DNA from 4 places in the Quadrisphaera sp. KR29 genome. Region 4 is predicted to be linked to each of the others. Evidence: riboswitches for the same ligand, from Rfam matches in the RefSeq annotation. Region 4 holds a riboswitch; each other region holds the start of a gene.
What was found. A riboswitch is a leader RNA that binds a small molecule or an ion and turns the genes downstream of it on or off. The one in region 4 is predicted to bind S-adenosylmethionine.

Region 1: another riboswitch for S-adenosylmethionine. It lies ahead of ACUN9U_RS09885 (hypothetical protein); the one in region 4 lies ahead of ACUN9U_RS16050 (hypothetical protein).
Region 2: another riboswitch for S-adenosylmethionine. It lies ahead of ACUN9U_RS08405 (putative leader peptide); the one in region 4 lies ahead of ACUN9U_RS16050 (hypothetical protein).
Region 3: another riboswitch for S-adenosylmethionine. It lies ahead of ACUN9U_RS12110 (flavin reductase family protein); the one in region 4 lies ahead of ACUN9U_RS16050 (hypothetical protein).

What each region holds. Positions count from the first base shown of each region.
Region 1 is NZ_JBQXXG010000009.1:12,516-16,082, reverse strand. Features, by position in the region: gene ACUN9U_RS09890 (LLM class flavin-dependent oxidoreductase) at 1-782, opposite strand, end outside; gene ACUN9U_RS09885 (hypothetical protein) at 884-1,783, opposite strand; SAM riboswitch class IV at 1,811-1,922, opposite strand; gene ACUN9U_RS09880 (SDR family oxidoreductase) at 2,058-2,753, opposite strand; gene ACUN9U_RS09875 (STAS domain-containing protein) at 2,905-3,519, shown strand; gene ACUN9U_RS09870 (DUF998 domain-containing protein) at 3,557-3,567, opposite strand, start outside.
Region 2 is NZ_JBQXXG010000007.1:76,418-79,984, reverse strand. Features, by position in the region: gene ACUN9U_RS08415 (methionine ABC transporter ATP-binding protein) at 1-530, opposite strand, end outside; gene ACUN9U_RS08410 (MetQ/NlpA family ABC transporter substrate-binding protein) at 527-1,549, opposite strand; gene ACUN9U_RS08405 (putative leader peptide) at 1,975-2,079, opposite strand; SAM riboswitch class IV at 2,122-2,231, opposite strand; gene ACUN9U_RS08400 (OsmC family protein) at 2,386-2,853, shown strand; gene ACUN9U_RS08395 (beta-class carbonic anhydrase) at 3,012-3,509, shown strand.
Region 3 is NZ_JBQXXG010000012.1:33,863-37,429, forward strand. Features, by position in the region: gene ACUN9U_RS12095 (SpoIIE family protein phosphatase) at 1-65, opposite strand, end outside; gene ACUN9U_RS12100 (YeiH family protein) at 107-1,129, opposite strand; gene ACUN9U_RS12105 (hypothetical protein) at 1,131-1,412, opposite strand; SAM riboswitch class I at 1,496-1,587, shown strand; gene ACUN9U_RS12110 (flavin reductase family protein) at 1,597-2,094, shown strand; gene ACUN9U_RS12115 (DivIVA domain-containing protein) at 2,105-3,106, opposite strand; gene ACUN9U_RS12120 (hypothetical protein) at 3,183-3,567, opposite strand, start outside.
Region 4 is NZ_JBQXXG010000021.1:43,829-47,395, forward strand. Features, by position in the region: gene ACUN9U_RS16040 (cell wall-binding repeat-containing protein) at 629-1,633, opposite strand; partial or broken gene ACUN9U_RS16045 (4-hydroxythreonine-4-phosphate dehydrogenase PdxA) at 1,737-2,227, opposite strand; SAM riboswitch class IV at 2,341-2,448, shown strand; gene ACUN9U_RS16050 (hypothetical protein) at 2,495-3,556, shown strand; gene ACUN9U_RS16055 (hypothetical protein) at 3,567-3,567, shown strand, end outside.

The sequences.
Region 1 (3,567 bases), on a different contig from region 4:
TCGTCGTGGGGGGTGAGGAACCCCAGGTCCGCGCAGCGCGCCACGAGCCGGTCGCCGGGCGGCCCGCCGGCCAGCGCCGCGACGACCGGCTGGCCCTGCGGCGGACGCTGCGTGATCGAGGGGCCGCGCACGGAGAAGTGCGGGCCGGCGAAGTCGACGGTGTGGAGCTTGGCGGTGTCGACGAACCGGCCGGTGGCGACGTCGCGGACCTCGGCGTCGTCCTCCCAGGAGTCCCACAGGCGCCGCAGCACCTCGGTCCAGTCGCGGGCCTCGTCGGCGACGTCCTCGACCAGCGCCGGGGGTGGCACCTGCCCGGCGGTGAGCGCCTGCAGCTCGGGGCGGCGGCCGAAGTGCGCGGCCTCGTCGGGGCGCAGCGACACCTGCACGCGCACCCCGGCGCGGCCCCGGGTGGTGTGGTCGAGGGTGGCGATCGCCTTGGACAGGTGGAACGGCTCGGTGTGCGTGGCCGTCGCGCTCGGCACGAGGCCGATGCGGTCGGTGACCAGCGCGAGCCTGGCCGCGAGGAGCACGGCGTCGAGGCGGCCGCGGACCCTGTCGGTGCGGTCGTCGGGGCGGCGCGGGTCGTCGGACTGCAGGCGCAGCGCGTCCTCGAGCGTCACGAGGTCGACCAGACCGGCCTCGGCCTCGCGGACGAGGTCGGTCCAGTACCGGGCGGTGAACAGCTCGGTGGGCCGGGCGGTGGGCTCGCGCCAGGCGGCGGGGTGCCACCCCGCGCCGTCCAGCGCCACGGCCAGGTGCAGGGGCACGGGTGAGGAGCTCATGGTCGGATCCGGTCCAGCGGCCACGTCCGGGTCAGCAGGGGTGGGGGCGCATCTGTTCCAGCGCGCTCCGCTCCTGGTCCTGCACCGGCCGCGGGCAGCCGTCAGGCGGCCGCGCAGTGGTCCGACGGGCGTGCCCCGGGCACGAGGTGCGCCGGCGCGGGGTGCGCTGGCGCTCGCTCGCCGAGGCGCTGGCGCAGGCCCGCACCGCTGTACGCGCGGCGGAACGCGCCGCGCCGCTGCAGCTCGGGCACCAGGGCGCGGGTGGCGGCGAGGACGTCCACGGCCGGGTCAGCCGGGTGCAGCCGCAGGCCCGCCAGCCCGGCGGCGCGCCACCCCTGGGCCAGGTCGGCCAGCTGGGCCGGGGTGCCGCAGAAGACGCGGGTGCCCTCGGGCGCGGTGCCGGGCAGCTCACCGGCGGAGCGCTCCCAGCGCGCCCGGGCGCGCTCCGCGCTCTCGTCGACCACCACGACCAGGTCTCCGAGCAGGAGCGGGGGTGCCCCGGCGGCGCGGGCCGCCGCGACCAGCTGCTGGGCGTCGACGGTGGTGCGGGGCGCGACGAAGGCGAGGTCGGCGGCACCCGCGGGCAGGGCACGGGGCCCGCGCCCCGGACGTCCGGGCAGCGCCACGACAGCACCGGGACCGCTCGAGGAGTGGCGGCGCACCGCCTGGACCCAGCCGTGCTCGTCAGCGGGCACCGGCACCCGCAGGTGGACGCCCGCGCGGCCTCCGGAGGCGGCGTCGAGGGCCTCCACCGCGCGGGCGATGGCCGACGGCTCGCTGCGCCCGGCGTGGACGGTGGGCAGCAGGCCGATGGAGCGCGTGCCCGCAGCGAGCCGGGTCGCCAGGGCCACGTCCCCGAGCTCGTCCGCGCCGGCCCCGGCGCCCTCGAGCGTCACGAGGTCGAGCAGGCCGGCCTCGGCCTCGCGCACGAGGTGCGACCAGCTGGTCGACGGGCCCGGTCGAGGGCCGCCGAGGGCGAGGGCGAGGTGCAGCGTGGACATCGGGGGACCTCTTCCGCCCCGGGAGGGGCATCGCGCTTACCGGACGGGTGGGTCCGGTCGGGTCGTCACCTGGGGCACCCCGCCGCGGAGCGAGGGTTGCCGGTCAGCCAGCCAGGGCTTGTCGCTGACGCTCATGACCTGTGGAGCGGGTGGTTCGGGTGGTTCAGGCGGTGCTGTGGATCGGGACCAGCGTGGCTGCTGGACGCGGCGCCGTCAACACCGGGCACCCTGCGCTCGCGGAGCCGGTCCGCGTCGTCGTGGGAGAGGAGGGGCCTCAGAAGGTGACGACGCCGCGCACGCGGTGACCGGTGGCGATGGACTCCCCCGAGATGGCCGCGGCGCGCGGGGACAGCAGGAAGGCCACGAGGTCGGCGACCTGGTCGGGGCTGGACTCCCCGCCGCGGCCCGGCTGCACCTCGGCGGCCGGGGTCGGGGTCACGGTGCCGGGGCTGACGGTGTTGACCGTGACGCCGCTGCCGGCGACGGCGTCGGCGAGGTTCTTCGCCGTGACGATGAGCGCGGCGTTGCGGACGGCACCGGTGGTGCCGCCGGTGAGGAAGGCGTTCTGGCCGCTGATGCCCACCACGCGCCCGTAGCCCGCCTCCCGCATCACCGGCAGCGCCGCAGCGGCCAGGCGCAGGAAGACGACGGCCTTGGCGTCGAAGGCCTCCAGCACCTGGGCGGGGTCGTCGTTGCGGGTGGCGTCGAGGGTCTGCGCGCTCGGGGCCGCGGTGACCACGAGACCGTCCAGGCGGCCGTGGTGGGCCAGGACCGCCTCGACGGCGGCCGTGGCCGAGGCGTCGTCGCGGGCGTCCAGCCGCAGCCGGGTGCCGGTGGCGTCGGGCTCGGTGGACCGGGAGGCCACCACGGCGGTGGCGCCCTCCTCGCGCAGCCGCCCGACCACGGCGCGGCCGATGAGGCCACCGCCTCCGACCACCAGCACCGCACGACCTGACAGCCCGAGGTCCACGCGTCGAGGCTAGCCGCGGGGACGTCGGGCGGCACCCGGCCACCGGCCGCAGCGGCCCCGCGGCCGACGGCTGCGCCCTTGCCAGGTGTCACCCGATGTGGCTACTTTGAGTGACACCTCAGGCACAGTGCGCACGACGAGGAGGCGCCCGATGGCCCTGACCGTCCTCCGCCCCGGCACCACCGCACCCGCCGGTCCCCCAGCACCCCCAGCACCCCCAGCACCCGGCGCAGCGGCGGCCGGTGCGCTCGCCCCGCCAGGCCGGTCGCCGCTGCGGGTGGCCGTGGAGGTGCACCAGCGCGCCGCGGGCGCAGGCGCCCTGGTGGTCATGACGCTCACCGGCGACCTCGACGCCTCGGCGGGTCCGCACCTGCGCTCGGCCCTCGAGCAGGCCCTGCTGAGGACGTGGTCGCCCCGCAGGCCGCAGGACGACGCCGCGGCAGGCGCCTCCGCGGCCGCGGTGGCGCCCGACGTGGTGGTCGACCTCGCCGCCGTCCCCACCGCCGACGCCGCCGGCGGCGGCCTGCTGCTCGCCACCCTGCGCCGCACCACGGCGCTGGGCGGGCGCGCGGCCGTCGTCGGGGCGGACCCGGCCGTCGAGCGGCTCCTCGCCGCAGCGGACACCGCGGGCGAGGTCGCCGCGCGGGCGACGCTGGCCGAGGCCCTCTCGGCGTGGAAGGCCGCGACGCCGCGCGCGGGCACGGGGCCGCTCGCCACCGGGTCCGGCGCGAGGCCCGGTCGGCAGGCGCGCTCCGCCACCGCCTGACCGGGCGCCGCTCGAGCAGCGCGCCCCGGCCCTCGCGTCAGCCGACCC
Region 2 (3,567 bases), on a different contig from region 4:
GCGGGGTCCAGGGCGCTGGTCGCCTCGTCGGCGATGATGGTCTGCGGCCTGGTCGCCAGCGCCCTCGCGATGCCGACGCGCTGCTTCTGCCCGCCCGAGAGCTGGGACGGGTGGGCGAGGGCCTTGTCGGTGAGCCCGACGAAGGAGAGCAGCTCCTCGACCCTGTCGAGCACCGCCTCCTGGCCCAGACCCGCCAGCTTGAGCGGGTAGGCGATGTTGCCGTAGACCGTGCGGGCGCTCAGGAGGTTGAACTGCTGGAAGATCATCCCGGTGCGCTGGCGAGCGGCGTAGAGCTCCTTGCCGCTCAGGGCGGTGATGTCCTGGCCCTCGACCACCACGCGGCCGCTGGTCGGCCTCTCCAGCCCGTTGACCGTGCGCAGCAGGGTCGACTTGCCCGCCCCTGAGTACCCGACGACGGCGTGGATCTGGCCCCTCTGGACCGACAGGGACACCTCGCGCAGGGCCTCCACCCTGCGGGCGCCGCTGCCGAAGACCTTCGAGACGCGGTCGAACTCGATCGCGGTGGTCACGCTGCGGCGCCCTGGGCCTCGAGGTCGGCGAGGGTGTCGCGAAGCTCCTGCACAGGCACGTCCACGAGCACGGTGTTGCCGAAGTTCTCGGCGTCCAGGGCCTCCTCGACGCGCGGGTCGGCGTAGGCCTCCTCGAGCACCTTCCAGGCCGGGTCGTCGGCCTTGTCCGCGGTGGTCGCGACCACGTTGACGTAGGGCAGGTTCTTCTGCGCCAGCGAGTCGTCCAGGTACAGCGCGTCGTCCTTGGTCACGCCCTGGGAGGGGTCGAAGTAGGACGTGCCGACCACCACTGCCGACAGGCTCGGGTCGTCGAAGTTCTGCGGGATGTTGCGCGCCGGGACCTCCACGAACTGCAGGCCCTTGGGGTTGGCGGTGATGTCCTCGGTGGTCGGGAAGACGCCGGCGGCGTCGTCGACCTCCAGGAGCCCCGCGGCCTCGAGGATCCCCAGGGCGCGGCCGCCGTTGGAGGGGTCGTCGGGGATGGCGACCCGGCCGCCGTCGGGGATGGCGGCGACGTCGTCGAGGGTGGAGGAGAAGATGCCCCACTGGGTGATGACGGTGGAGAAGACCGGGGTGATGTCGGCCCCGTTCTCGCGGTTGAAGGCCGACAGGTACAGCACGTGCTGGAACGCGTTGCCGTCGACAGTCCCCGCCACCAGCTCGGTGTTCGGCAGCACCCAGTCGTCGACGTTGGTCCAGGTGAGGTCGAGGCCCTTCTCGGCGGCGACCTCCTTGATCGCGTCCTGGAACTGGGTGTCCTCGGCCACGGCGAGGTCGAGGCTGTAGCGCTCCGCGGGGGCGTCTCCGCCGGCTGCGGCGCCGGCGGCCTCGGCCGAGCCTCCCGAGGTGCTGGCGACGGCGACGCCGGTGGCGACGCCGGCCACGGCCAGGGCCCCGACCACCGCCGCGATGACGCCGTTGCGGCGCCGCTTGCCGCGGGCGGCGACGGCGGCCCGCAGGTCGCTCGGCTGCTGGTCGGAGTGCTCGGGCTGGGGCGTGGGGGTGCTGTTCGCAGACATGGGTGTCCTCCGGTGCGGGGGCGCGTCAGCGCGACGCGGGTGTGCGGTGTGGGGTGTGGGGTCTCCGGAGGCGGGGCCGCCGACGTCCGTCGGGCGGACCGTCCCCGGGGGAGTGGGCGTGAGGGGTCGCCGCTCGGACCGCTTCCAGCGGGTCCGGGCGCAGCGGCGCCCTGTCAGCGCGTGGTGGGTGCGAGCCCGTCAGCGCGCGGGAGGACGTGGCCGTTGCACGCTGGTGCCTGCTGGTCGGCCGGCCGCCGTGCCCCGGGCACGGCCGGCTCGCCGCCGGTCGAGCGGGCGCACCTGCTCAGGCAGCGGCAGCGACCGGACGCGACCAGGGTCGGGCGACGAGCTCCGGGGCTGGGACGGGGCACCCAGCCGGACGGACCGGCGGGGAGCTGTCCTCGCTCAGGACGGGGGGTCGTCGCTCAGGACGCAGGACGGTGCAGCCACGTGCAACAGGTCGCGCTCGCGGTGCGGCGCAGGTCGACGTGGCGACGTCGTGAAGCTGTCTGGCTCTGGCAAGCGATCACCGGCGAGAGGTGCACGTCGGTCCTTCAGCTCAAGGCTCCGCAGAGCCGCGCTTGCTGGACGCTCCGCCCAGCCGGGTCGTCACCTGGGGCACCCCACCGCGGAGGAGGGTTGCCGTGCAGCGAGCCAGGGCTTTCCGCTGCAACTCTTGACCTGGGAGGAACCTAGGAGGTCCCCGTCGCCTGCGTCAAGACGGCTCCCGCGCGAGCCGACCCGGGGGAGGGGAGCCGTGCGCTCGCGGCGGAGGTCGGCCTGGATCCGCGACGGGGTCTGACGGATGGTCGCCCGCGACACGTACTGTCCGCGCCATGCCCGTCAAGCAGACCGTGCCCTTCGTCCTCGACGCCGAGGGCACCGGCGTGGCCCAGCGCCTGGTGGTCGCCGGTGAGCACGAGCACGTCTTCACCGCCGACACCTACCCCTCCTTCGGCGGGCAGGACGCCGCCCCCAGCCCCCTGAGCTACCTGCTGGGAGCCCTGACCAGCTGCAACCAGGTCACCGGCAGCCTGGTCGCCTCCGGCCTGGGCATCGCCGTGGGCACCTGGTCCTTCCGCATCCAGGGCGACCTGGACCCCTCCGTCATCGCCGGCGGGGCCGAGGGCAACGCCAACTTCGAGCGCGTCTCGGTGAGGGTGGAGGTGCAGACCGACGCCTCCGAGGAGGTCTTCGAGACCTTCCAGGCGGAGACCGAGCGCCGCTGCCCGGTGACGCAGATGTTCAAGCGCAGCGGGCTCGACTACACCAGCGAGTGGGTCAAGACCCCGCTCGCGCGGTGAGCGACCCGGTGCGGATGTCCAGGCGCTCGCACGTCGACCTCCTGCGCACCGCGTCGCAGCGCTGTCGTTGACCCGGCGCCTGGATCGCTGACGACGACGGCGCCGGGGCGGCAGCGCCGCACCCACCCCCCCACCCCTGCGATGCCGGAGGTCTTCCCGTGTCCACCACCGACCAGCTGCTGCAGAACGCCCGCGCCTACGCCGACCGCTTCACCGAGGGCTCCCTGCCCCTGCCTCCCGCCCAGCACGTCGCCGTGCTGGCGTGCATGGACGCCCGCCTGGACCCCCAGGCCCTGCTGGGCCTGGAGCTCGGGGACGCCCACGTCATCCGCAACGCCGGCGGCGTCGTCACCGACGACGAGCTGCGGTCCCTGGCGATCAGCCAGCGGCTGCTGGGCACCACCGAGATCATCCTCATCCACCACACCGACTGCGGGATGCTCACCTTCACCGACGAGGACTTCGCCGAGGCCATCGCCGCCGACACCGGCTCACGCCCCGGCTGGGGCACCGCCCGAGCCTTCGGCGACCTCGACGACGACGTGCGCGCCAGCATCGCCCGCATCCGCGAGGAGCCGTCCATCCCGCACAAGGACTCGGTGCGCGGCTTCGTCTACGACGTCGCTGACGGCACCCTGCGCGAGGTCGCTGCCTGACGGGACGCGACGGCGCTCCACGGCCGGCTGCGGGACTCCGCCGGGCGAGGACCGCGTG
Region 3 (3,567 bases), on a different contig from region 4:
AGCGCCCGCTGCCACCAGCCCGGGGGCACCGCGGGCACGGGCCCGTCGGCGTGCCCCGTCACCACCCGCCGATCGAACCACGGGCCGCGGCCGGCCGTCAGGCGCCTCACAGCCCCAGCAGGCGCACCCCCGCCCAGGCCACCGCGGCCACGAGCAGCCAGGAGGCCAGGCCGAGCACCAGCGAGCGCCCCCCGGTCGCCGCGAGCGCGCGCAGCCGGATGCCGGTGCCCAGGGCGTACAGCGCCGCGACCAGCAGCACGGTCTGCACGGTCTGCGCCGCCGCCAGCACCTGCGCGGGCAGCAGGCCGGTGCTGCGCACGGCGACCGCCAGCAGGAACCCCACCACGAACAGCGGCAGCAGCGGCACGCGGGCGCTGACGCCCTCCCCGCCCTCCCCGGCCCGGGAGCCGGTGCGGGCGCGGCGGGCGGCGCGGCGGGCCGCGAGGCCCACCCCGGCCACCAGCGGCGCCAGCAGGGCCACCCGCGCCAGCTTGACGACGACGGCGGTCTGCAGCGCGCCGTCGACCCGGCTGGCCGTGGCCACCACCTGGCCGACGTCGTGGACGCTGGCGCCCACCCAGGCGCCGAAGGCCACCGGGTCCAGGCCCAGGGGACCGGCCAGCGGGGGCAGCACGAGGATCGCCAGGCTGCCGCACAGGGTGACCAGCGCGACGGCGGTGGTGACGTCCTCCTTGCGAGCCCTGGCCAGCGGCTCCACGGCGGCGATGGCCGAGGCGCCGCAGACGGCGAAGCCGGTCGCGACCAGCAGGCCCCGCCCCGGGGGCAGTCCCAGCGCCCTGCCCAGCGCGAGCGTGCCGCCGAAGGTCAGCGCGACGGTGGCGACGACGACGGCGAGGCCCTGCCAGCCGAGCGCCAGCACCGCACCCAGCGGCAGCTGCAGGCCCAGGAGGACGACGGCGGTGCGCAGCAGCCGGCGGCTGGCGAAGGCCGTTCCGGGGACCAGGGCAGCGCGTTGCAGACCGGCGTTGGCCACGAGCAGGCCCAGGACCACGGCCACCGTGGTCGGGCCGAGGCCGGGGACCAGCGCGGAGACGGCCAGGGCCAGGGCGGTGGCCGCGGTCGCCGCCAGCAGGCCCGGCAGCAGCGGGCGCAGGGCGAGGGCCGGCACGTCAGGCGCGCGGGCGCCGCAGCGGCAGGAGCAGCAGGGCCAGGGCCAGCAGCGCTCCCGCCGCGGCGCCCACCCAGGCCGGCCCGGTCAGGAAGGCGCCGCCGGCGCCCTTCGGCCCGGCGAGGTAGCCGGCGAAGCCGCCGGCGAAGGCCAGCACCACCCCCAGCAGCACCGCTGTGGAGGGTGCGGGGCGCCGCCGGCGCGGCGCCAGCAGGAGGCCGGCCAGGCCCCCGACCGCACCGGTGAGGACCAGGGCGGCGACGCCGATGACCACGCGCTGCACGGCGCCACGCTAGACCGCCCGCGCGCCCTCCCCGCGCCGGCGCCGCGTTGACACCGGTGGGCGGCCCGGGGGACCATCGACCCCGCCCATCCAGAGCGGCCGAGAGACCTGGCTCGTCGACGCCGCAGCAACCAGCCCCGCGCAGGGCAGGTGCTCCCGCCAGGACCGATGGAGGAGATCCGCCGTGACCTGCACCGACGCTCCCGCTGCACCCGTGGTCGACCTGGCCGGCGCGTTCCGCGCCGTCGCCTCCAGCGCGTGGGTCGTGACCACCCGCGCCGGCGAGCGCCCCGTGGGCTTCACGGCGATCTCCGTGGCGTCGGTGTCGGTGGCGCCGCCGCTGCTGTCCTTCAACGTCTCGCGGACCTCCTCCAGCCTGGAGGCGCTGCTGGCCGAGCGGCGCGCCGCCGTGCACCTGCTCGCCGCAGACCAGGAGCAGCTGGCGCGCCGGTTCGCCGCGCCGGCCGCCGGCCGCTTCCCCGAGGACGGCTCGTGGGGCTTCGACGAGTCCGGGCTGCCCGAGCTGCGCGGGGTGGTCGCCCGCCTCGCCGGCCCCGTCCACGCGGTGGTCGAGGCCGGCGACAGCCTGCTGCTGCTCGTGCGGCCCGAGGTCACCGCGGTCGCCGGTGGCACGCCGCTGGTCCACCACGCCAGGGCCTACCACCGCCTCGCGGCGGCCTGAGCCCAGCGGCTCAGCGGCGGGGCGCCGCCTGCGGCTCGTCCTCGCGCAGGTCGAGCACGGCGGTGTGGTCCACCTCGCCCGCCGCGGCGCCGTCCTCCAGCCCGGTGACCGGCACCGATCCCGCGGGGGCGCCGGCGCCGCCGGACAGGGTGGCCAGCATCTGGCGGACGTTGGCCAGCTGGGCGTTGATGCTGTCGCGGCGCTCGGCGGCCGCCGCCACCTCGCGCTGGGACTGCGCCCGCACCTGGTCGGCGTGCTCGCGCGCCTGCTCCACCAGCGCGGCCGCCTCCTCGCGGGCGGAGGCCAGCAGCTCCTCGGTGCGGGCCGCCACCTCCCGCTCCACGGCGTCGGCGCGGTCGCGCGCCTGCGCCACCAGGCGCTCGGCCCGCTCCAGCTCCTCGGCCTGGGCGCGGGCGCGCTCGGAGGACTCCACCTCGGTGCGGTGGCGCCGCGTGGCCAGCGCCAGCTCGAAGTCGGCGGCGGCCTGCGCCGCGCGGGCGCGGGCGTCCTCCCAGGCGGCCTCGGACTCCTCGCGCCGGGCCGCCGCGTCGCGCTCAGCGGCGTCGAGCAGCTCCTCGGCGCGCAGCTGGGCGTCGGCCAGCACGCGCTGCGCCTCGAGGTCGGCGTCGGAGCGCACCGCGGCCTCGTAGCGGTCCGCCTCCAGGCGGACCAGGCGCGCGTGCGCCTCCGTCTCGCTGCGCAGCGCCCCCGCCTCGGCCTCGGCGCGGGCCACGACGTCCCCGGCCTCCTCCTCCGACAGCGCGAGGATCTGCGCCACGCGGGCGCCCAGGTCGGCGTAGGTGGGCTGGAGGGCCTCGGGGCGCACCAGCTCGGCGGCGTCCTCGGCGGCGCGCTCGGTCAGCCGGTGCTCGAGGGCCTGCACCCTCTCGGACAGCTCGGCCGCGGCCCCGCGGGCCTCCTGGAGGGCGACCTCCAGGTCGTGGACGTGCTGCTCGACCTGCGCGGGGTCGTACCCGCGCAGGACGGTGCGGAACGCGCCGGTGTCAGCCATGGTGCCTCCGGGGGAGCTCGTGGACCCAGCCCCGGCCGCTGGCGGCCGCGCGGGCCCCGCCGGGGACGGGCGGCCCCTACCGTGGCAGGGACGCGCGGCGACCGCTCGCCGACGGGTCCGCGGCCGACCCCGGCAGCGCCGGGGAGCCACCGCGTCCGCGCGCGGCGAGCGCCTCGATGATGCCCGACAGCTGGCCGAGCTCGGCAGCCGCCGCCTCGCGCATCCGCGTGAGCTCGGCCACCTCCGCGGCGAGCCGGTCGCGCCGCGCCTCCGCGTCGGCGCGCTCCCGGTCGGCGGTGCTGCGGGCCTCCAGCACCAGGCGGACGGCCTCGGCGCGGGCCTCGCGGCGCACGTCCTGCCCCTCGCGCTGGGCGCGGGCGACCTCCTCGGCCACGCGGGCCCTCAGGGCGCGGGCGCCGTGCTCGGCCTCCTCGGCGCGCCGCTGGGAGCGGTCCCGGGCG
Region 4 (3,567 bases):
CCTCCCACAAGAACCAGAAGGACAAGCGACAAGCAGCCTCGACCGCTTGAACCATCAGTCATCTGTGAACCCCCCCCAGTTAGTGTGTGCTTTGACCGCGCGGTCGAGCCCGTGCCTTCGCTCCGCGCCATGTATTGCCAGACCTATTTGGGTCGCGTCGCCTTTTCATCGACGACCTCGAGTCCCGCCTATTGACGGACGGCGCCCTGACCTTACGCGGGTGCCGCAGTTAGTCATCGCCCTAGCGGCGGCGCGCATAACTGCGTGGCGATCGCGTGCGCGGACAGGTCCGGCACCGAGCGCGCGGTGGAGTGAAACGAAGGCACGAGCATCGTCAGCTCCGACGGCTGGGTTGTCTCCGAGGTCGGTACAGCAGCCGGGGTGGCTGGGCGGAACTCGACCTGGCGGCGTCAGGGGACAAAGCGGCTCACCGAGCACGCGCACCTGTGGGATGACCGCCCCACCAAAACGTACGGGGCTGTGGCTCCACGTCTGTGAGTGTTAGCGACCGCCAGGAGTAGCCCGTTGAGTGTGATCTGCCGGTCACACCCGAGGGGCTACTTTGCGGACGAGGCCTTCTCGCGCCGCGCGCTGAGCCTTCGAGTGGACCACGCGGAGCCTCAGGTGGTCAGCACGGCGTCAATGAGGCCGCAGCGTCACTGACCACACCGGAACCTCCGAGGACGACAACGCTGGTCGCTCCCAGCCGTCGGATCTCGACGAGGGTTGATGCGGGCACGCATTCCTTCTGCGTGAGAAGTAGTGGGCGATTCGTCGGCCCGGACACGGCAGCGCCAGCGAGCCCGTCAGGGAAGTTGGTACCGCTGGCGAGGAGAACCGTCGACGCTTTGGCCGGGTAGACCTCCTTGCTCGCCGCTGCCGCGGTGGCGTAGCGGTCGTCCCCGTAAGTGCGTGTCACGGCAACACCGGGAAGTCGGGTCTTGAGCTGCTCGAGCACACGGTCGGAGATCACGTTCGGGCCGCCCATCACGACCACCTTGCTGGGCTTGATGTACTCAAGGTTCACGGCCAAGGAGTCGGGGAGGTTGTCTCGCTGCGTCAGCACGAGCGCGCCACCCACCCGCCCGGCGGCGGTACCCCCGCCGAGGGCGTCGGCGAAGGTTTCGCCCGATGCTACGTACATCGTCTTGCCTCGGTCACCGGCGATGAAGGCGGCGTCAGCGGCGGTCTCATAGCGGTCGTCACCATCGAGCCGCAGGACGGAGGCGATGTCCTTGAGCTGGCTCTCCACGACACCGCTGATCGACCGCTCCCCGCCCAACACGTAGATGCTGAGTGGGTCGAGCCGCTTCAGCTCTCCCACAACGTTGGAGGGCAGTGCGCCATCGGCAGGCACGAGCAGCAGAGGCGCCTTCCTCTCCGCGGCGATCGCGCTGGCGGCAAGTGCATCGGGCCAGTTCGCCGCCGAGGCCACGAAGACCGTGTACGCCTTGTTGTCACCGGAGTAGGTGGCCTGGCTGACCGCGACAGCGGTGGCGATGCGGTCGTCGCCGAAAACGCGGGTGCTGTCCGCTGCCTGTGCCGCTGACGCTGTCGCCGCTGTCAAGGCAGCTGCAGCGGCCACTGCAGCAATCCACTTCGCTCCGCTGCGCATGATGTCGTCCCCCGTCATCGACCGGCTGATCCGGCGCACGACCCTTCCATGACGCACTTCGGCCACAGGGGCGCCACGCCGTGGTTGCTCGAGCCCACTGTCGACGACGAGTTCGTCTGGGTCAGCTCGACATCTGGTCGGCGGCCTCCTGCGCCGCGCGCCACACCAGGTCCCACCCGGCGCAAGCTCCGCGGCCCGTTCGCAGGCCAGCACCAGGCTCGCCTCTCGCGCGACACCGGTGCCGGCGATGTCGAACGCCGTCCCGTGGTCGACCGACACCCGCACCACCGGCAGCCCCACGGTGATGTTCACGCCCTGGTCGCCGTACACCGCCTTGAAGGGCGCGTGGCCCTGGTCGTGGTAGCAGACGACGACCATCTGGTAGCGCCCCTTCACGGCCGCTGGCAGCAGCGCGTCAGCGGGGAGCGGGCCCACCGCGTTGATGCCGCGGGCGCGGGCGGCGGCGACGGCGGGCGCTAGCACGTCGGCGTCCTCGTCGCCGAACAGGCGCGACTCCCCCGCGTGCGGGTTCAGGCCCGCGAGGGCCACCTCGGCGTCCGGGCGCCCCAGGGCGCGCGTGAAGGCCCCCGCCAGGCGCAGCACCGCCTCGGTGCAAGCCGTTTCGCTAACGAAGCGTGACCGACGCGGCCGCCTCAGCGCCGGCATCGCCCGTCAGCACGCACGTCACCCCCTCGGCACGGCGCTCTGCCGTACCGTTCTCGCTGGCTCACGAGCTGCAGTGACAAGTACCTGGCTTGCTGCACGGCCTCCTCCTCCGCGGAGGTGCCCCAGGGGTAGAGCTGGCCGAGCGTCCGTCTCGGTCACAGCGGAATCTCCACGGTGCGGCCGAGGGGTTCCTCAGAGGACCCGGAGGCTTTCATGTCCCTTGCACCCCTCAACACCCCCGGCCGCGACGACGTCGTCCTGCGCGTCGAGCGCCGCCGCCCCGCCCGCGAGCGCCTGTTCCAGCGGGTGGTGCGCCAGCCGACAGGCGAGCTGACTGTCGACGCCACCCCGTGGCTGCCGGTCTCGGTACCCTTCAACGACGGGGGCCGCGACCTGCCCTGGCAGCCCGTGGACATCCCCGCGCACCGGGACCTCACCGCGCTGCTGAAGGCCAGCCGCGCGCTCACCGCTCTGCTGCCGGACCAGGACGCGCACTACCGCGTCACCGAGGCGGAGTTGTCGCGCCACGAGCTGGCGGGGCTGCTGCGCCCGTCCCTCGGCGGCGGCCCCGAGTATCCGGCCACCGGGGACGAGGGCGGACCCGACGAGGAGCAGGACGTCGACGTCCAGGGCGCCGTCCCGTTCCACCGGAGCGCGTCGGTGAACGGCGCCGCCGTCGTCGTCCTGAGGCTCCCCTCCGCCACGAGCAGTGCCCCGCGCGCCGCGGACCTGCTCTGCCTCCTCGCCGACGGCGAGGACGGCGGCCTGCGCGGCAGCGACGTCATCGCCTCTTCCTTGTGGTGGAGCGACGACGAGATCACCAGCTGGGACGGCGGCAGCGTCGTCGAGCGGGCCGGGCGCGCAGCGGTGCTCGTCCGCGGCACCGGGGACGAGATCGGCACGCCGGTGGTCCGCCGCTGGCCGAGCACTCGGCGGGCCCAGGCCCAGCTGCTCGCCCGGTGGGTCGAGGAGCAGAACGCCGAGGTGACCGCCGCCCTGTGCTGGGAGCCGCTGGACCCGACCCGCCGGCGGCTCACCGCCCGCGAGCGCTTCCGGTGGGAGGAGGCGCTCGCCGGGGTGAGCGCGACGGTCGAGGTCATGGACCCGTCACTGCGGCGGGCGGTCCAGGCGCTGCTGCGCGCCGATGAGGCCTCGCTGTACGCCGGCACCCGCCGCGCGCTGCTGCACCCTCGCAGCCCGGAGGGCGAGGAGCTGTACGAGCGCCTCGACGCCGTCGCCTGCGGCGGGGCCCTCGGCGAGCTCCTCGCAGGCTGACGGGACGACGA